Regions from separate parts of the Serratia sp. 2723 genome, predicted to be linked through region 2. Evidence: riboswitches for the same ligand, from Rfam matches in the RefSeq annotation. Region 2 holds a riboswitch; each other region holds the start of a gene.
What was found. Region 2 has a riboswitch for thiamine pyrophosphate ahead of thiB (thiamine ABC transporter substrate binding subunit). Riboswitches for the same ligand answer to the same signal wherever they lie in the genome.

Region 1 (6,936 bases), on a different contig from region 2:
TCGCTGGAAAGCACCATAAAGGGCACCTGAAAGTTTTGCTGAAACTGGTCATCGTGCGCCAGATATTGCACCTTGGTGCCGCGCTCTTTAAACGCCAGACCGTGATCGGAGAAGTAAACCATGGAGAAACTTTCCCCGGTGTCGCGTAACTGCTGATAGAGCTGTTTCAGCAGGTTGTCAGTTTGCGTCATGCTGTAGAGATAGCAGGAGGTTTCTTTGGATTGCACAAAGTCCACGTATTTCCCCTGGGTCCGGTCGCAGGCTTGCGGATGTGATCCCATCAGGTGCAATACGATCAGCTGCGGGGCCGTAGTGCGCGGGGCGGCGAAAACCTGGGCGGTCATCTTGAGCAGCGTTTCATCGCTGGTGTTTTTATCCGCTTCAAAATCACCGTTTTTCAGGAACTGGACTTCATCGGCGCGTTTGGCAATGCTGGCGATAGCAGTGTCATATTCACCAATTTGACCCTGGTTTGAGAACCACCAGGTCTGAAAGCCGGCCCGGTTGGCCAGCGTGACGAAGTTATCCTGATACTGCGGCTTGCCGTTAATGACACGGGTTAAGGTGATACCAAGCGATTTCTGTGTTGATCCGCTGGCCGCAATATAGTTAAGCAACAACGTGCCGTTTACGTGGCTGGTAAAGGGAGTATTGTCCCAGTGTCCACCAAACGCGCCTAAGGCATCTCGCCGCACGCTTTCACCGATCACTACCATGTAGGTGTGATATTTCGGTTTTACCGCCAGCACGTTCCAGGAATCTTTCAGTTGTGAAAGCGCCTGCATACGGGCTTGCTCATCAATTACCTCCTGGTTATTGACGATCACATCTCTGACGAAGCGAAAGGCGGGATAACCAGAATCTGTCCATTTAAACACGCCACCATACGCCAGATTCTGTACTGGCGTGACAAAAAAGCAGACCACGCTGATGGTGAGACATAAGCAGTGAAGGGTATTCCAGGCGCCTTTTGGTGCTGGCTTACGGCGCAGCGCGATAATGCCCAGCGCCAGAATAAACACGGACGCCAGATAGCTGTACCACGGGAAGATGGTCAATATCTCGCTGGACTCTTCCACCGTGGTCGAGTGTAACGCCAGCAGGGTATTAAAATTGGGTGAGCCATAGGCCTGAGCAAACGGGAAATACATGGCGGCGACGAGGCTACACAGCCCGATCACACTCTTTTGCAGGCGCGGGCTGAGGCGCCACAGCAGCAGTAACACACAGCTGAACGCCACGGCATAAAGCAGACTGAACGGATAGCCGAGAGCGAAGTTGATCAGCAGCGATTGCAGGAAGTAAAAGCCTGTCCACGGGTTTAGGGCGACGCTACGGGCTGCCAGGGTATCTTTAACCGTTGAGTTCATGTTTACCGAAGTTTTTCAAATGCTGTGAGGTAACTCTGACAAGATAAGAGTCATTAATCCGTTTGGTAGACGGAAAGGGGAAGAGGAGGGATAGACCGCATCCAGCGAGCCGCTTCATGTACCCGGATGCGAGAAGATAGAGCCGAATGAAAACAAGATCAACTGGTAATTACGGACTGTTTTGAGAGGTCGATGGCAATTTCGAACGGAAGGAGAAGATGCGAACTTTCAACAGCATTGTAGCCCCCTCTGTGAGGGCGGTCGCGCTCAGTACGTCCCCACTTTTCCGGGGATGTTTATGTCGGTGGTAATGGTAATCTAAGCGGGGAGGAAATGTCCTCTGACGAGGAGTGTTCAACCAGCTTAAATAGCTCGATCCGTTCATCATCGGTCAAATCCCGCCATTCGCCCAGCGGCAACCCTTTTAGAGCGATGTTCATAATACGTTCGCGCTCAAGTTTGGTGACTTCATAACCAAAATATTTGCACATGCGGCGGATTTGGCGGTTGAGTCCTTGTACCAGCGTGATGCGAAACACCTGCGGGGCTTCTTTCTCCACTGGGCATTCTTGAGTCACCGTACCCAGTATGGGGACGCCCGCGCTCATGCCCTGAATAAACTCATCGGTCACCGGTTTATTGACGGTTACCAGGTACTCTTTTTGATGATTATTGCCTGCTCGGAGGATCTTATTGACCAGTTCGCCGTCATTGGTCAGGAAAATCAGCCCTTGGGAGTCTTTATCCAGGCGTCCGATGGGAAAGATGCGCCTGCTGTGATTAATGAAATCACCGATGTTATTTCGCACGTGCTTTCCCATGCTGGTGATGATGCCAACAGGCTTATTCAGTGCGATAAGCACCAGATCGCCCGCATCACGCGGTTCGATTGGCTGGCCGTTAACTTCCACCACATCCCCGCCCAATACCTGAGCACCCACGGAGGCTAGCCTGCCGTTGATAAAAACGTTGCCCTGTTGGATGTGTAGGTCGGCATTGCGACGAGAACACATGCCGCTGTCGCTAATGTATTTGTTAAGGCGAATAGATGTGTGAGTAAGCATGGTTTCCCCGTTAAACGCGAACTATACATTACCTGGGGTGCATGACGTCTCCTTTTTATTTTTTGACGCTATCGTGTGATTGACCTCACTGGCGGCAACCCCAATAATGGCAAACGTCGACTCGGGGTGCCTTTAGGGGCTGAGAAATTACCCGTATTACCTGATCTGGATTATACCAGCGTAGGGAAGTCACGGTATCTCAGCCGGTACCCGCCTTCTTGAACGCCGGTTGGGAGCATTATGTTCACTCGACCTGATGTGTTACCCGGCACTCGTGCTGCGGCCTGCTTTAACCAATTTAAATGCCAACCTCCATTGATCCATTGCCTGACCAACGAAGTGGTGCAAGAGCTGACGGCCAACGTGCTGCTGGCGCTTGGCGCTTCCCCGGCAATGGTGGTGGAACCGGAAGAGGCTGCGCAGTTCAGCTGTGTGGCCGATGCGCTGTTGATCAATATCGGTACCCTGCACGCATCACGGGCCGAGTCGATGTTAGCCGCCATCGATTCGGCCAATCGGGCGGAAAAACCCTGGCTACTGGATCCGGTTGCCGTTGGGGGATTGGCATATCGCGCTACCTTTGCTCAACACCTGCTCACTCTGCGGCCTGCGGCGATCCGTGGCAACGCGTCGGAAATCATTGCATTGAGCGGCCTGCAAACCAGCGCTCGTGGTGTGGATAGCCAGGATGACTCGCTGGTGGCGCTACCCGCAGCGCGCGTATTGGCACGTAATTGCGGGGCGGTTGTGGCCGTCACCGGTGAGACAGATTATATCACCGATGGTGAACGAGACTGGGCCGTCACAGGTGGCGATGTATTGATGACGCGCGTGGTGGGGACTGGTTGCGCGCTTTCGGCTATCGTGACAGCATTTTGCAGTTTACCGGGCGATCGGCTGGATAACGTCGCCACCGCTTGTCGCGTGATGGCGCTATGTGGTGAAAGGGCAACTGCGAGTTGCTCTGGCCCTGGCAGCTTTACTGCCGCCTTCCTGGATGCTCTCTACCAGCTGCGTATGGAGGATCTGCTATGAAACGGATTAACGCTTTAACCATTGCTGGTACCGATCCTAGCGGCGGGGCCGGTATTCAGGCCGATCTGAAAGCCTTCTCCGCGTTGGGGGCCTATGGCACCAGCGTGATCACCGCGCTGGTGGCGCAGAATACCCGTGGCGTGCAGTCGGTATATCATATCGAACCGGCATTTGTGGCCGCTCAGTTGGATTCGGTACTCAGCGACGTGCGTATCGACAGCGCTAAGATTGGTATGTTGGCCAATGCCGATATCGTGCAGGCGGTGGCCGAACGTCTGCACCATTACACGCTGCCTTATGTGGTGCTGGATACGGTGATGCTGGCGAAAAGCGGTGACCCGCTGCTGGCTCCGGAAGCGGTGGAATCCATCCGCCGTGAGCTAATGCCATTGGTTTCCATTATCACGCCCAACCTGCCAGAGGCTGCGGCTTTGTTGGCCTGTGCTCCGGCACAAAACGAATCTCAAATGCGTGAGCAGGGCCAGGCATTGTTAGCGATGGGCTGCCAGGCGGTGTTGATGAAGGGCGGCCACCTCAGTGAAGATGAAAGCCCGGATTGGTTATTTACTCCCGGCTTTGAGCAGCGCTTTAGCGCACCACGCATAGCGACCAGGCATACGCACGGCACCGGTTGCACCTTATCTGCGGCACTGGCAGCCTTGCGCCCGCGCCACCAGAGCTGGGCCGATACCGTGGCAGCGGCAAAAAACTACCTGCAACTGGCTTTACAGCAGGCCGATAGCCTGGAGGTGGGGCAGGGGATTGGGCCGGTACACCATTTCCACGCATGGTGGTGATCCTGAGATTGAGTTTATGCTGGCGAAACTGGTGGCGACATTAACCAAAGGTATTGGGTGACAAGCTGAGAAACGTTGCCACAATGTCGGAAGAAATGTCGGAAGAAATGTCGGGAGAAAATTTACCACCGTTTCTAGGAAGGAAAGCGGTTAATCAGGGTTGGGGCAACCAAAAAAGGGTATTGGCAGGTAGTCTGACGAAAAACGCTGAACCAACTTTCCCGTTTAATTGTGGTCTGAGCTACTTGGAGCTACGTTTTTGATTTACCGAGGGAGAAGACCATGATAGGAAAAAAGAGGTTGCAGGGAGCCCTGGTGGCGACCCTGCTTGGATTTAGCACCGGCAGTTTTGCTGAACAGATTATCACTGCCTCAGATCTGATCCAGCAGCCGGGCTACCAAACCAGTTGGAAAAATATGGTGAAGGGCCAGGCACAGTTACCTGGTTGGGCGCGCAAAGGGGTCGGCACTTCTACGCCTGCAGAAACCGTCACCTGGAAGGGCCAACGTTACCAGCTTGGTAACATCTGCAAGCCGCATGACTGTGCCAATAACTTTATGATTGTGGCTTTTAAAGCAGACAAGTCCCAGGCTTGGGGCGTGCGGGTTGAAGTGCCCAATAAGCCGCAGGCAATCGATCATCCGAAGAAATACGCCAAATATCAATGGTTGGGTAAACCGGACGATCAAATGAAAGCGTTGCTGAAAAAACAGTTTGAGGCTAATCCAGACTGGAAATAACGCTGCTGAGGGGCAAAGCTACGCGCCAAGGCCGTTAAGTGGGCGTAGCATGCTACGCCCCTACGTGAGAGGTTTGCTACTATCAGCCGATCCCGGCCTGATGCAGGTCGTGCAGGTTGATTGCTCCTACCAGCACGCCATCGATATCCACCACCGGAGCGGCGCTGATGTGCTGTTCGTGCAACGCTTCCAGAGCTTCCCCGGCACGCCACTGTTCTGGCAACCGGTAGCCGGGGCGTGTGATCGCCGGGCTGAGGCCATCATTGAGGCTATTGCCTTTCACCAACCAGCGGCGCAGGTCGCCGTCGGTAAAGACACCCACCACCTTTTGCTGTGCATCGCAGACGGCTACCAAACCTAACCCGGTACGGCTCAACTCCAGCATCGCTTCCATCACGTTAGCGCTTTCTTGCACCATCGGCAGGCGATCGCCGGTACGCATCAAGTGATGTACCCGATTCAACAGGCGAGCACCTAGGCTGCCACCCGGATGGGAGCGAGCAAAATCCTCGGCATTAAAACCGCGCTGGCGCATCAGGGCCATTGCCAATGCATCCCCCATCATCAGCGTAGTCACTCCGCTGGAGGTCGGAGCCAGGCCCATCGGGCAGGCTTCACGTTCAACGCTGATGTCCAGCGTACATGCCGCTCCCAGCGCCAATGGCGACTCTTTGCCACCGGTCATGGCAATCACCGGGATCTTGCTTTCTGCCAGCAGTGGCAGGATCAGATCCAGTTCTTTGGCGCGGCCTGAATAGGAGATAAAGATCACCACATCCTCGGCACCGATCATCCCCAAATCGCCATGTAAGGCTTCCGCCGGATGGACGAAAAACGACGGGGTGCCGGTACTGGCCAGCGAAGCGGCAATCTTCTTGCCGATATGGCCGGATTTGCCAATACCGGAAATCACCGCTTTGCCACGGCAGTTGAGCAGTAGTTCGCAGGCGCGGACAAAGTTGTCATCCAGGCGTGTCAGCAGGCGTTGCGCTTCGGTCAGCTCAATCTCCAACGTTTCACGGGCAAAATTGAGCAGGGCATTGGCGTTACTCATCATGGGGGTCTCCTACCAGAATGATATTGATACCTTTGGCCTGTAGCGCAGCCAGGTAATCCGGGTTGATGCCGTTATCGGTGATCAGGGTATCCACGACGCTCAGCTCGCACACCACGTTGGGGCTTTTGCGGCCAAACTTCGAGGAATCTACCAGCAGCACAATGTGGCTGGCGGCTTCACACATCGCCTTGCTGACATTATGCACCTCGTTAAAGGTGGTGACACCCGCATTGAGGTCGACACCGTCGGCACCAATAAACAGCTTATCGAAGCTGAACTGCTGAAATGCCGACTCTGCCAGGCTGCCGTGAAAGGAGGCGGATTTTTTACGGTAGGTGCCGCCGGGCATCAGGATGGTTTGATCGTTATCCAGTTCCACCAACGCGTTAACGATAGTCAGGCTGTTGGTCATTACGGTGATGTTATTGAACTGTGCCAGATGCGGCACCATCTGCAATACCGTGCTGCCCGCGTCAAAGATCAGCGAATCGCCATCGTCGATCAGTTTGATGGCGGCATAGGCGATCTGGCGTTTCTTTTCGCTGTTGATATGGGTTTTACGATCGATGGGCTGATCGCCATCGTCGCGGCTGAGCACCACACCGCCATAGGTGCGGATCACCTCGCCTTCTTCTTCCAGCAAGGTGAGATCTTTACGAATGGTGGTGCCGGTCGTGGAGAAATGCCCAGCCAAGGCATCCACTGCCGTTTTGCCATGCCGCTGCAAGTATTCGAGGATAGCGGCTTGCCGCTGCTTTGGTTTCATAGCGATTCCCTGTTCACAAGAGTTGACCATTCCTCTCGGTGAGATAGTTCACTATGAAAGGTAATGTCTTTTAATGTGAAAATATCATGATTTCGGTGCGATCGCT
Region 2 (6,936 bases):
ACACCGGGCCTGGGCGGCCGGATTCGGCAATGCGGAACGCGTCGCAGATCACCTGTGGCAGATCGCTGATATCACGGACCAGGTGGTTGTATTTGGTGATTGGGATGGAGATACCGTAGGTATCGACTTCCTGGAAGGCATCGGTGCCGATCATCGAGGAAGAGACCTGGCCGGTGATGCACACCAGCGGGATCGAATCGAGCTTGGCGTCGGCAATGGCGGTCACCAGATTGGTGGCTCCCGGGCCGCTGGAGGCGATACAGACCGCCGCCTTGCCGTTGGTACGTGCCATGCCCTGCGCCATAAAACCGGCCCCTTGCTCGTGGCGGGCCAGCACGTGCTGGATGACGGTGCTTTGGCTCAGAGCATCGTACAGCGGCAGCGCTGCGCCACCGGGAATGCCTGCAATAGTGGTGATACCCTGACGCTCCAGCAGATGCACGATCAGCTGTGCGCCGGTAATACGTTGGCCTTGGTGTGGCGTGCCCGAAGTTGCCATGTGCCTTTCCTTTTCTCTGGGCCGGTTAGCTTTTCTGGGCAGGGGGACTAAAACAAGAAACCCCGCCCGGTTTGCGCCGGCGGGGTTTGGGAATCGATGCGTTGATTCGGACCCTACGGCGCGTTGCCGACGACCACCACCACACGCACGACGACCACCGCGGCTGGTAGCGCGGTTGTTAGTAGGGTCGAGGTCAGCGAGGATGCGATCACAGGGAGCCTTATCATCAGTAGTAAAAAACAGAATTTTATAAAACCACAGGTGCAAAATTCGCACAACAGGTTTATTGGTTCAGCATAAAAAACGCGTGGTAGATCACGGTTTAACCGGAATACCCAGCACCTTGGCCTCCGGTGCGCTGCCGCTTACCAATGCCTGCGTCGGGCCGTCGTAATAAATCCGGCCATCCACGACCAGCAAGGTACGCGGCGCGATGCGGGCGGCATCCTCAAGATTGTGTGAAACCATCAGCAGTGTAAGTTGGCGCTGGTCGCAGACGTTTTGCAGCAGTTGCAGCATCTCACTGCGCAGTGCCGGATCGAGTGCAGAGAAAGGCTCGTCGAGCAGCAGGATCGGCTGCTGGCGGATCAGGCAACGCGCCAAGGCTGCCCGCTGCCGCTGCCCACCGGAAAGCTGTGACGGCAGGCGCTGCAGATGTTCTTCCAGCCCGACCTGTTGGGCAATCTGTGCCAACTGTTCCTGCTGTGCGGCGGTTAAGCGCAGGCCAGGATCCAGCCCCAGGCCGATGTTTTGCCTGACCGTCAGGTGGGCAAACAGGTTGTTTTCCTGAAACAGCATCGACACCGGGCGTTTGGCCGGTGGCGAAGCGGTATGATCGCTTCCGTTGAGCCACAGCTTGCCGCTGGCCGCCGGTAGAAAACCGGCGATCAGGCTGAGCAAGGTACTTTTGCCTGCGCCGCTAGGGCCCAGCACCGCGACGTGTTCTCCCGGCTGAATGCGCAGGTCAAAACGCATCGGCAGGTGTTCGTACAGATAGGTCAGTTTTTCAAGCGTCAGCATGGCGGCCCGGTAAACGTTCAATCAGAGTAAACAGCAGGAAACAGAGCAGCAGCAGCAGCAGGGCAGTTACGGCCCCGTCGTTGCTGCGGTAAGCGCCAATCTGCTGATAGAGATAAAAAGGCAGGGTACGGAACTGTTCGTTGCCGAACAGTGCCACCACACCGAAATCGCCAATCGACAGCACGCAGGCAAAGGCCAGTGCTTGCGCCAGCGGGCGTCGCAGCGCTTTCAGCTCGATCCAGCGCAGCCGTTGCCAGCCGTGGATATCCAGCGACAAGCATAAAGGATTATAACGCTCGGCCAGATCGCGCATCGGATTTTCCAGCACTTTCAGCGCGTAGGGCACCGCCATCAACGCATTGGTGAGGATCACCAGCGCATAAGGCGACTGCGGCAGCCCAGTGGTATCGCTCAGCAACAGGAAGAAACCGGTAGCCAGCACAATGCCCGGCATCGCCAGGATCACCATGCCGCTCAGTTCCAGCGTTTGGCCCCAGGCGGCCCGTTGCCGCAGTTTCAGTTCACGGCTGCTCCATAACAGCATCATGGTCAATACCACGCACAAAATACCCGCGCCTAGTGCGATGCGCAGCGAGGTGAACAGGGCCTGCCAGAGAATTGGCTGTTGCAGCACGGTGACCAGCGTCTGGTTGGCACCGTCGATGATCACCGCCAACAATGGCGGCAGTAGCAACAGCAGGGCAGCGATAATGAATAGCGTATCGGCAATACGCCGCCCCAGGCTGTCTTGCGGGTCGCGCCAGCGCTGGGCGTGGGTATGGCCAACCGGCAGAGTCTGGCTCAAACGTTGGCTGAGCACCACCAGCCCCAGGCAGCAAGCCAGTTGGATCAGCGCCAGCAGCGCAGCGCGGCTGAGATCGTAGTCGTAACTCAAGGCCTGATAGATCGCCAGCTCTATGGTGGTGGCCTGCGGCCCGCCGCCCAACGACAATACGGTTGCAAAGCTGGCAAAACACAGCATAAACACCAAGGCTCCACTGGGGAGGATCTGGCGGCGTAACGCTGGCCACTCCACAAAGCGGAACTGCTGCCAGCCGTTCATCCCCAGCTGTGCGGCCAGTTGGCGCTGTTCGGTGGGAATGTTCTCCAGCGCCTGTAGCAGCAGGCGGGTGGCCAGGGGCATATTAAAGAACAGATGTGCCAGCAGAATGCCTTGCAGGCCATAAGGCGAAAAACTGTAGTTCACGCCCAGCCAACCGCAGAGCGTTGCCAGCCAGCCTTGCCTGCCGTAGACGCTCAACATGCCAAACACCGCGACCAGCACCGGCAGCACCAGCGTCATGGCGCACAGGCGCAGCAGCAAGTTACGGCCAGGGAAGCGCCGCCGGTACAGCGCCCGGGCCAGCCAGATAGCCGGCACCACCGAGATCACGGCAGAGAGCAGCGCCTGCCAAAAGGTAAAGCGCACCACGTGCCACAGGTAGCTGTCTTGCCACAGGCTACGCCAATCGTTTTCAGGCGCATGACGCCACAGCGAACCCATAGCCGCCAACGCGACAAGCAGGATCAGACCGGCGGCCATCAGCCCCGGCCATAACCAGCGGGGGATCAGTGGCTGACGGCGGTTTGCCATGCCCGGATCCAGTTACCACGCTGTTGTGCCACTTCCTCGGCGCTGAATTGCAATGCCGTTTGCGGTACGGCCATCTGTTCGAAACCGGCGGGTAGCTGCGTCTTGATCACCGGGTACATCCAGTTGCCGGTGGGTATGGTGTTCTGGAAGGCTGGGGAGATCATAAACTGCATGAAGCGCTCGGCCAGTTCTGGCTGTTTGCTGGCCTTCAGCTTGCCCGCGACTTCGATTTGCAGGTAGTGGCCTTCACTGAAGTTGGCCGCCGCATACAGGTCTTTTTTCTCTTCGATCAGATGGTAGGCGGGGGAGGTGGTGTAGCTCAGTACCATGTCACCTTCCCCTTTCAGGAACAGGCCGTAGGCTTCACTCCAGCCTTTGGTCACGGTGACGGTCTTCTTCGCCAACTGTTGCCAGGCAAGCGGTGCCTCGTTGCCATACACTTTCTGCATCCAGAGCAGCAGGCCAAGGCCAGGCGTGCTGGTGCGTGGATCCTGATAGATGATTTTCAGGGGGCGATCGCTGCTCACCAACTCTTTCAGGCTGGTCGGCGGGTTCTTCAGCTTGTCTTTGTTGTAGACGAAGGCAAAGTAGCCATAGTCATAGGGAACGAAGGTCTGGTTGTGCCAGCCACCGGGAACGGTGAGCTTGCTAGTATCGACTTGGCTGGCGGTGAACAGCTCGGTTTGCTGCGCGGCTTGCAACAGGTTGTTGTCCAGGCCCAAAACCACGTCGGCGGCGCTGTTCTTGCCTTCCATTCTCAGGCGATTGAGTAATGAAACGCCGTCTTCCAGCGCCACGAATTTCAATTCGCAGTCACATTCGGCCTCAAAGGCTTTTTTTACCGCCGGGCCTGGGCCCCAGTCGGCAGCGAAAGAGTCGTAGGTGTAAACCGTCAGCGTTGGCTTGGCCAGGATGGGCATCGCCGCTAGCAGTAATAAACAGGGCAGGTATTTTTTGACCACTTTGCACTCCTAATAATAAAGGGGCAAAGGTATCTGAGGACTGGGTTAACGAAGGTTAACGTGCCATGCTCAAATCCCTCCGCCGGTATTGACCGGATCAGGTTCGACGGGTGTGCTCTCAGCGGAAAACCGTTGGCCAAAAATTGGCGGGTTCTCCGCACCCCGTTGAGTCGGCGCTATTGTAGAGGCTTAGTGGCGCGGGTGAAAGGCGATTATGCTTCCGGTGGCGCAAACCAGGCAGATTTAAAATCGAACCAGCCGAGGGTATTCATCCGTACCCCACGCATGCTGCGTTGGCCATGCAGTTGCAGCCAGTGGTGGAATAACGGATGCAACTGATGGCTGCTGACCAGGCGCTGACAAAACTCGGCCATGGACAGGCGATTTTCCCGCCACAGAGCGGCATCCTGGGCGATATCTTCCGTCAGACAATGTTGTATCAACGGCAGTTCGTACAGCGTGGCAAACAGCGAAAACTCCAGCGGCAGGGTGAAGTTGGCGCTGCCTAACCACAGATCGCTTTGCGCCTTGCCCTTATGCCAGGCTTCATAATCCACGATCTGCACATTGAGTGTGATGCCCTGTTCGGCCAGCAAAGAGGCGATAGCCTGCTTGATTGCGTGGAACTCGGAGTGTTCGCTGTAGAAGGTCAGGGTCAATTCGGTTAAGCCTGCAGGCTTGGGTTGCTGCCCCAGTACCCGGTTATGCAACCAGCGCGGGAGGATGCCATAGGCCGGAGCCCAGTAACGCTGGTAGAGCGGCCCGGCGTGGCTCAGCAGTGCGATCGGGTTGATCAGTTCGCTTAGCCAACTGCGGATTTCCGGATCGGCCGCCAGTGCCGAACGCTGGTCGAACAATAGAAAATAACAGCCTTCTTCGAGGCGGCTTTCCAGCTCGTTCCTACCGGTATCATCCCCCTGCAACTGGACGCCGGAGTGCGCCAGCTCTTCGGTGATTTCCGGTAATACCCAAATGTTGACCTCATCGATCAGGGCGCGATAGCCAAAGTAGTCGTCAAAGGCATGGATTTTCATCTGGCTTTGGTTGTTGTGTATCACGCGATAGGGACCGGTGCCGATCGGATGGCGAGCAAAGTCCGGCAGGCTCTGCCATTCGCGTGGCAGGATCATGGCATGTACGCTGCTCAGCAACCAGGGTAGCCAGTAGTCCGGCGTGTGCAGATGCACATCGATGACATAGGGCGTAGGTGAGACGATCCTGTCGATATGGGAAAATAGCGGCTGTGGGATCAGGCGGTTGAGCGAATGGATCACATCTTCCATTTCCAGCTCACGGCCATGGTGAAAATGGATCGCCGGACGTAGATAAAAACGCCAGTGCAAAGGGGTGATCGTTTGCCAATGATGCGAAAGATCGGGATCCAGTTCCCCATTTTCCTCGTTTACCCGCGTCAGGCCGTTGAAAATTTGTCTTGCCAGGTGGGTTTCCGAACGGCGCAGTGCCGAACCGGGCAACAGGTTGTAAAGCTGACGATAGTAGAGCACGCGCAGGATATGTTTTCCCTGGCGGAAGCTGCGCCCCAGTTGGGAAAGCAGCATTTGGCGTACCACGTTTTTATCGCCCACCAGTTTGACCAATTGGTCGATGCGATCCTGTTCCAGCAGTTCCTCGGCGCGTTGTTGTTGCAGTGCCAATCCGGTGTAGTGAAAGCTGAGCTGCGAACGTTTACCCCGGCCGGATTCGGCCTGCCAGGTCAGCCAGCCCTCGTGCTGCATGGCTCCCAGTAGCGAGCGAACATGGCGGCGGGAGCAGCTGAGCACCTCTGCCAACTCTTGCAGCGTGGTTTCGGTGGTTTGCCCATGACAGCGTTGCCACAGGCGGATGAACTGTTGTTGCAGGCGTGAGGTGGACATAAAAGAGGAACTCTCCGGCATCAAGTCGTCAATTTATCTTTCCCTATATTACGCCGATAATGAGGGCAGTTGAATCAGCGGAGGGATAACCGATGACAGTTCTGTTAACCAAACAGTTTTATCAGCGTTATTTCACTGCAATCCGCCGCCAGCAGGCCGACTGGCTGCAGGTGGTACCTGAACAGGCACGGCTGGAGATGCTGGCCCACTTGACCCAGTGGGACATCGCCGCGCCGAGCGACAAGCAATACCGTGAGCGTATCTGACGCTCACCGCAAAAGTGTTTCTGAGTAATGGTGCTTTTCACCAGCCAGTGGGGTAACCCACTGGCATTTTTCATGCGTCGGACATGCCTAGAAGTAATATTGATAACTTATACCCACGACCCGGCCTTCTCTGAGGGTTCCCACATAGGCATCCCTGCCAGTGCCTCCCTCTGCTGGTGCGAGCGCTGGGTAATAAAACCCATAAACCGGGCTACGATTATCCAGTAGGTTGGTTGACCACAGGTAGATATCTCCATAGGTGCTTTTAAAGCCCATACGTGCATTGACCAGTTGTGTCTCACCTAATTTAAAGGTATTGCCTACATCGGCTTCACGCTGGCTGCTATAGCGGTAGTTCAGACTGGCATTAAACACCAGCGGTAATTCTGCGAGCTGCATCCGGTGTGAATAATCCGTGGCGAATGAAGCTCCCCAGCGTGGCACGTCCGGGATTCGGTTGCCCTCATGTCCGCCGGACTGGCTGTTCTGGGGCAGTTGAGTGATTGTCGCGAGTGTGTAGTCCATGCCCAGTGTTACCATCAGGTTAGCGTTGGGTCGCCAGGTTGCGGACATCTCAGCGCCTTTGCTCTCGGTATCAAAGTTTTCAATAACGGTGGCAAAACTTCGGCTGGGATCGAGCAGGGTGTAGTAATGGTCGTTACGGGTCTGGCTGTAGAAAAACGCCTGATTAATCTCCAGGTTAAGGCTGGGAACCAACGCT
Region 3 (6,936 bases), on a different contig from region 2:
TGAGCCTTGGAAAGGTCAGCCTTCTCTGCGATTACATCAATCAGTTGAGTCTTGTTCATAAGTTATCCTTACAGTGTGTTTATCGTTTGCAAAGCATCGAGTGCGACGGATATGCCGATGGACAGCACTCTCCTGCATACACGCACCGATAGCCACTTTTTTTTCGCCCCCCAAATGTAGACCAGACAGGGTGCGGATGTGAAGCCTTAAGGCACGACAAATCAGACGTTAAATCACGTTTTCTTGCCTTATTGCGTTAAATTTATCCCAATGTTACTTACCGCGGCCTCGCGCAGGTCAGATCGTAACCCTTTGATCAGATCCAGATCACGCTCTTCGCAGGCGGCCAACAGGCGGAAAATCTCCCATTGAATGTCCCATTCTTCCTCAACGGCAGGCAGAATTTTCAGCTCTTCGTCGGTCATTTCTTTGCCAGCCTGGGTCATTTCCAACATCGCCACGGTGCGAATTGAGGTTTCGCTGATGGCAACGGCGTGCTCCAGCGTTTCTCCGCTGAGACGCGAATGGATCAACTCCCCTAATGCGATGCAGGCATCGATCGCCGGATAAACGCCGTAAAGATCGTAATCTTCTGCCGACGGGATAGCCTCTTCCAACTTCTCCAACTGGCTATCAAAGTTGACCTTGGCGTCTTTCACCACCAGCGTTTCCCAGATCAGGTCCAGGATGCGGCGATAAACGGCCGGGTCACCAAACTCCGTCTGCAGACAGAACATCTGGTAATTCGGGTACATACGCTCGCACAGGCAGGCCATAAAGGTCAAATGTTGCCAGCTTTCCAGCTTTTCCAAGCGTAAATGAATCGGGTTACGTAGCATGATCTACTCTCTTACTCATTATCTGCCGCGCAGTGTACCCGAAATCGCTCACTGCGACACCTCTGGATGCTGCTGTAACCAGCGTATAAAGGCCGGACGGCGTGATGCAATGGCATCGGCCCAACGCGTAGGTTCCGGCAAACGGTAGCCTGCCATACAGCGTTGTACCCAAGCCAATGCGCTGTCGGTACCAACCCGGTGGCCCGTAGCGATAAACAACGGGTTACAACGCTCCTTGCTGCGCCACACCCATCCCAGCTGTTCGCCCTTGTCCTCGAGCGCGGCCAGTGAACCAACGGTAGCGTCCAGCGGGGAAAATTTACCACATAAACGCTTCTTCGCTACGCCGATGGTCGGCACGTTAACCAACAGGCCAAAGTGGCTGGCAACCCCCAGACGTCTGGGGTGCGAGATGCCATGACCATCAACGAAGATCAGGTCGGGTTTCTGTTGCAGCTGCTCCCAGGCGGCGATCAGCGCAGGGTACTCGCGAAACGAGAGAAATCCAGGGATATAGGGCATGGTGGTGCTGATACGAGCGATCCGATACTCCACCAGCTCCAGTGAAGGATAGCGCAGGATAGCGATAGCGGCGCGTGTTACCGCCCCCTCTTGCTCAAAACCGACGTCCGCACCGGCGATAAACGCCGGTGGGTCTTGCAGAAAATCATCGTGACGAATGACTTCCCCGGCGCGCCTTAGCTGTTCGACGCGCAGAGCCTGAGTATCAATCACAGCGTCTCCTTGCGGTTTAGCGGTGGTATTTGGCCGACAGCGCATGCACCGCTTCAACAAAGGCCCCGGCATGTTCCGGTGGCACGTCTTGATGAATACCGTGGCCAAGGTTGAAGACATGACCTTCGCCCTGGCCAAAACCGGCCAGAATGGTCTCCACTTCCTGGGCAATACGTTCCGGTGCGGCATACAGCATGGAAGGATCCATATTCCCCTGCAGCGCGACTTTATCGCCCACTCGGCGGCGCGCATCGGCAATATCGGTGGTCCAATCCAGGCCCAGCGCATCGCAACCGGTGGCCGCCATTGCTTCCAGCCACTGGCCGCCGCCTTTGGTGAACAACGTCACCGGCACACGGCGTCCGTCGTTTTCACGCAACAGGCCATCGACGATTTTATGCATATAGTGCAGTGAGAATTCGCGATAATCACGGCCCGTCAGCACGCCGCCCCAGGTGTCGAACACCATTACGGACTGCGCTCCGGCCCTGATCTGGGCGTTGAGATAAAGGATCACGCTGTCCGCCAGCTTATCCAGCAGCAAATGCAGCGTCTGCGGCTCGGCATACATCATTTTCTTCAGCTTGGTGAATGCCTTGCTGCTACCGCCTTCGACCATGTAGGTCGCCAACGTCCACGGGCTGCCAGAGAAACCAATCAGGGGTACCTCGCCCTTCAGCTCACGGCGGATGGTGCGCACCGCGTTCATGACGTAGCCCAGTTCATCTTCCGGATCGAACGCTGGCAGTTTCTCTACATCGGCACGGCAGGTGATTGGCGAAGAAAAGCGTGGGCCTTCCCCAGTTTCGAAGTAAAGCCCAAGCCCCATGGCATCGGGAATGGTGAGGATGTCGGAGAACAGGATGGCAGCGTCCAGCGCATAACGGCGCAGGGGCTGTAATGTCACTTCACAGGCCAGTTCGGCATTTTTGCATAATGACATGAAATCCCCGGCCTGAGCACGGGTGGCTTTGTACTCTGGCAAATAACGACCGGCCTGGCGCATCATCCATACAGGGGTGAGATCCACCGGCTGGCGCAGCAGCGCACGCAGGTAGCGATCGTTCTTCAACTCATTCATTTCTTGGGCTCCCTTGATTATCTGCCGCCATTGTACATTATTCTGCCCGACACAGCGCCACGGTGTCCTCGATCAGGCGGCGAGCCACGGTACCAGGCGGTGGCAACATCGGCAGTTGGTCATAGCGATACCAGCCCGCATTGAGCAACTCTTTCGGATCGTGGCGCAGTTCGCCGCTCTGATACTCGGCCATAAACGCCATCATCAGCGAATGGGGGAACGGCCAGGGTTGCGAAGTCACATAGCGCAGGTTGGTAATGGCGATATTACTCTCTTCCATCACTTCGCGCGCCACGGCCTGCTCCAGGGTTTCCCCCACTTCTACAAACCCCGCCAGCACGGTGTGGATGCCCCCACGATGGCGCACATGCTGTGCCAGCAGGATCTCATCATTGCGGCGGATAGCGACAATCACGCAAGGGGCAATCTGCGGATAATAACGTTCGCGGCAGTTATCACACAGGCAGGCGCTTTCGGTACGGCTAAGGTGCATCTCATGGCCGCAGTAGCCACAGAACCGGTGCGAGCGATAAAAGTCGGCCAGCTGTACGCCGCGCCCGGCCAGTTGGAACAGACCGCGATCGAGGCTGAGCAACTGCCGCACCGATCCCATCTCTTTAGCCATCGGTTGGCGCACCAGCCAGACCGGTGCCCCCTCCCATTCGCCAATCTGCCGAGCCGGCCGACCTTGCAAGGAAAATAGTGTGGCAGAACCAAACGGCAATTCACCGTTTGGTAACCAAATTTTGCTTTCATGGCTGACGATCCACCAGCCATTTTCGTTACCCGTTAATGCAATTTCCATATGTTGTTGCACAACCTCTGCTTCACTGGCAATCTAGGAATGGTCTTTGTTACATTTTATTAACTTACACTTTCTTTATCTCTACACACGGAGTCAACTATGCTCAACCGATTGGAAAGCCTGACTCAGCGCGTTGGTGGCAGTAATGAATTAGTCGATCAGTGGTTGCAGGCCCGCAAACAGCTGCTGGTGGCCTATTGCAGTTTAGTCGGCATTAAACCCAACAAAGAAAAGCATACGCCGCTCAATGAAAAAGCGCTGGAGAACTTTTGCCATAATCTGGTGGATTACCTCTCTGCCGGACATTTTCACATTTATGACAAAATTATCAAACAGGTGGAAGGCTCAGCCAGCCCCAAAATGGCGCTAGCCACCAAGTTCTACCCCAAATTACAGGCTAACACCGAAGCGGTGATGGCGTTCCATGACCGCTACACCGAAGTCGATATCGATCAGGACGTGTGTGAAGAACTCAATCAGGCGCTGTCAGATATCGGCGAAGCCTTGGCATCACGTTTCGCCTTGGAAGATCAGTTGATCCAGTTGGCGGCAGAAACCTGGCAGCAGGGCCAACCTGGCACCAACAATACTGAATCGCTACCACACCCTGTCTAATATTGATCTCTATTCCCCTATCGACTTCAAGTCGTAGCTAGGCGACCAACAACGCTACGGCTTGAAAGATGACAGGGGATGGGTTGTAGTTTTTTTTGACCCTCTTATACTGAGGGCTCTTGTCGGAGTGCCTAGCGCTGATTTTTCATTAAATTGGCCAGGCTGAGACCGTTAATTCGGGATCCGCGGAACCTGATCGGGTTAATACCCGCGAAGGGAACAAGAGTAATCTATCGCCATCGGCAAGTTGCTCCCGTCAGGGGCTGTGCCTGCCTTACCGGCTACCATCATTACTCCCTCCGAGCTCCAGACAAGCAATTTTCCACACATCACTACACTGATAGGAATTTGCTATGTCTACCGTGAACCAACCTCGTGCCCGTAAACAACAGCGTGACCAAGCACAAGATTTTATCGATTCTCTGCAAGGCGTTACCTTCCCCAACTCACAGCGGATCTATCTCGCTGGTTCGCGCAGCGATATTCAGGTACCGATGCGTGAGATCCAGCTCAGCCCAACGCTGATTGGCGGCAATAAAGAACAGCCTCAGTATGAACAGAACGAAGCCATTCCGGTGTATGACACCGCAGGGCCGTATGGCGATCCGCAGGCGGTGCTCGACGTACATCGTGGTTTGGCCAAAGTACGAGCGGGCTGGATCGCCGAACGTGCCGATACCGAAGCGTTAAGCGGTGTCAGTTCTGGCTTCACCCAACAACGACTGGCCGATGTTGGGTTAGACCATCTACGCTTTGAGCACCTGCCGCTGCCCCGCAAAGCCCTGCCGGGTAAATGCGTTACGCAGCTGTATTACGCCCGCGCCGGTATTGTCACCCCAGAGATGGAGTTTATCGCCATTCGCGAAAATATGGGCCGTGAGCGCATTCGTGGCGAAGTGCTGCGCCACCAGCATCCCGGCCAGAGCTGGGGCGCAAATCTGCCGGAAAACATCACGCCGGAATTTGTGCGCCAGGAAGTGGCCGCTGGCCGCGCCATCATCCCCGCCAACATCAACCACCCGGAATCCGAGCCGATGATTATTGGCCGTAATTTCCTGGTGAAGGTGAATGCCAATATCGGCAACTCAGCGGTCACCTCTTCGATCGAAGAGGAAGTCGAGAAGCTGGTGTGGTCAACCCGCTGGGGCGCAGACACCGTGATGGATCTCTCCACGGGCCGCTATATCCACGAAACTCGCGAATGGATCCTGCGCAACAGCCCGGTGCCGATTGGTACGGTGCCGATCTATCAGGCGCTGGAGAAAGTGAACGGCGTAGCGGAGAACCTGACCTGGGAAATGTTCCGCGATACCCTGCTGGAACAGGCCGAGCAAGGCGTCGATTACTTCACCATTCACGCCGGGGTGTTGCTGCGCTATGTGCCGATGACCGCCAAGCGCCTGACCGGCATTGTCTCCCGTGGCGGCTCGATCATGGCGAAGTGGTGCCTGTCACATCACCAGGAAAACTTCCTCTATCAGCACTTCCGCGAGATCTGCGAAATTTGCGCCGCTTACGATGTCTCGCTATCACTCGGCGACGGCCTGCGCCCGGGTTCGATCCAGGATGCCAACGACGAAGCGCAATTCGCTGAGCTGCATACACTGGGCGAACTGACCAAGATTGCCTGGGAATATGACGTACAGGTGATGATCGAAGGCCCTGGCCACGTGCCAATGCAGATGATCCGCCGCAACATGACCGAGGAACTGGAACATTGCCATGAAGCGCCGTTCTACACGCTGGGGCCATTGACCACCGATATCGCCCCGGGTTACGACCATTTCACCTCCGGGATCGGCGCGGCGATGATCGGCTGGTTCGGCTGCGCGATGCTTTGCTACGTGACGCCGAAGGAGCATCTGGGGCTACCAAACAAGGAAGACGTGAAACAGGGGCTGATCACCTACAAGATCGCCGCTCACGCCGCCGACTTGGCAAAGGGCCATCCAGGTGCGCAGATCCGCGATAACGCCATGTCCAAGGCACGCTTTGAATTCCGTTGGGAAGATCAGTTCAACCTGGCGCTGGATCCACAAACCGCCCGCGCCTATCACGACGAAACGCTGCCGCAAGAATCCGGCAAGATCGCCCACTTCTGCTCCATGTGTGGGCCGAAGTTCTGCTCAATGAAAATCTCCCAGGAAGTGCGTGACTATGCCGCCGCACAGGAAGCCGCCAAACCGATTGAGGTGCAACTGAGCGGGATGGAAAAAATGTCGGCGGAATTCCGCTCACGCGGCAGCGAGCTGTACCACAGTGCGGCCAACTTGCAGGAGGAGATAAATAATGACTAACCTCACCTCTCCCTTCCCTGCAACGCCGCACAAACTGGGTTTATACCCGGTCGTCGACAGCGTGGAATGGATCGCCCGCCTGCTGGAGACAGGCGTTACCACGATCCAACTGCGCATCAAGGATCTGCCAGACGAGCAGGTGGAGGCCGATATTGCCGCCGCCATCGCCCTTGGCAAACGCTATCAGGCACGGCTGTTTATCAATGACTATTGGCGGCTGGCGATTAAGCACGATGCCTACGGCGTCCACCTGGGGCAGGAGGATTTGGACACCACCGATCTGGCGGCCATCCATCAGGCAGGATTGCGCTTGGGCGTTTCCACCCATGACGATGCCGAGCTGGCCCGGGCGATCGCCGTCAAACCTTCCTATATCGCACTGGGGCATATCTTCCCAACGCAAACCAAAGAGATGCCCTCTGAGCCGCAAGGTCTGGCCGAGTTGCAACGCCACGTCGCCGGATTACAGCAGTATCCAACAGTAGCCATTGGCGGGATCAGCATCGAGCGCGTCCCCGCCGTGCTGGCCTGCGGCGTTGGCAGCGTGGCGGTGGTCAGCGCCAT

Region 1: another riboswitch for thiamine pyrophosphate. It lies ahead of thiM (hydroxyethylthiazole kinase); the one in region 2 lies ahead of thiB (thiamine ABC transporter substrate binding subunit).
Region 3: another riboswitch for thiamine pyrophosphate. It lies ahead of thiC (phosphomethylpyrimidine synthase ThiC); the one in region 2 lies ahead of thiB (thiamine ABC transporter substrate binding subunit).

The regions. Positions count from the first base shown of each region.
Region 1 covers NZ_JBNDIN010000009.1:108,215-115,150, forward strand. Annotated here, with positions in the region: gene ABIE29_RS15095 (phosphoethanolamine transferase) at 1-1,370, opposite strand, end outside; gene rluF (23S rRNA pseudouridine(2604) synthase RluF) at 1,667-2,434, opposite strand; TPP riboswitch at 2,547-2,638, shown strand; gene thiM (hydroxyethylthiazole kinase) at 2,675-3,469, shown strand; gene thiD (bifunctional hydroxymethylpyrimidine kinase/phosphomethylpyrimidine kinase) at 3,466-4,266, shown strand; gene ABIE29_RS15115 (inhibitor of vertebrate lysozyme family protein) at 4,549-5,007, shown strand; gene gutQ (arabinose-5-phosphate isomerase GutQ) at 5,090-6,061, opposite strand; gene srlR (glucitol operon DNA-binding transcriptional repressor SrlR) at 6,054-6,830, opposite strand; gene gutM (transcriptional regulator GutM) at 6,915-6,936, opposite strand, start outside.
Region 2 covers NZ_JBNDIN010000001.1:466,122-473,057, forward strand. Annotated here, with positions in the region: gene ilvB (acetolactate synthase large subunit) at 1-499, opposite strand, end outside; gene ivbL (ilvB operon leader peptide IvbL) at 613-726, opposite strand; gene thiQ (thiamine ABC transporter ATP-binding protein ThiQ) at 815-1,519, opposite strand; gene thiP (thiamine/thiamine pyrophosphate ABC transporter permease ThiP) at 1,506-3,113, opposite strand; gene thiB (thiamine ABC transporter substrate binding subunit) at 3,089-4,075, opposite strand; TPP riboswitch at 4,132-4,250, opposite strand; gene sgrR (HTH-type transcriptional regulator SgrR) at 4,288-5,949, opposite strand; gene sgrT (glucose uptake inhibitor SgrT) at 6,042-6,215, shown strand; gene ABIE29_RS02250 (TonB-dependent receptor) at 6,303-6,936, opposite strand, start outside.
Region 3 covers NZ_JBNDIN010000024.1:24,658-31,593, reverse strand. Annotated here, with positions in the region: gene hupA (nucleoid-associated protein HU-alpha) at 1-59, opposite strand, end outside; gene ABIE29_RS23060 (YjaG family protein) at 249-839, opposite strand; gene nfi (deoxyribonuclease V) at 888-1,574, opposite strand; gene hemE (uroporphyrinogen decarboxylase) at 1,591-2,655, opposite strand; gene nudC (NAD(+) diphosphatase) at 2,693-3,460, opposite strand; gene rsd (sigma D regulator) at 3,560-4,075, shown strand; TPP riboswitch at 4,189-4,311, shown strand; gene thiC (phosphomethylpyrimidine synthase ThiC) at 4,429-6,372, shown strand; gene thiE (thiamine phosphate synthase) at 6,365-6,936, shown strand, end outside.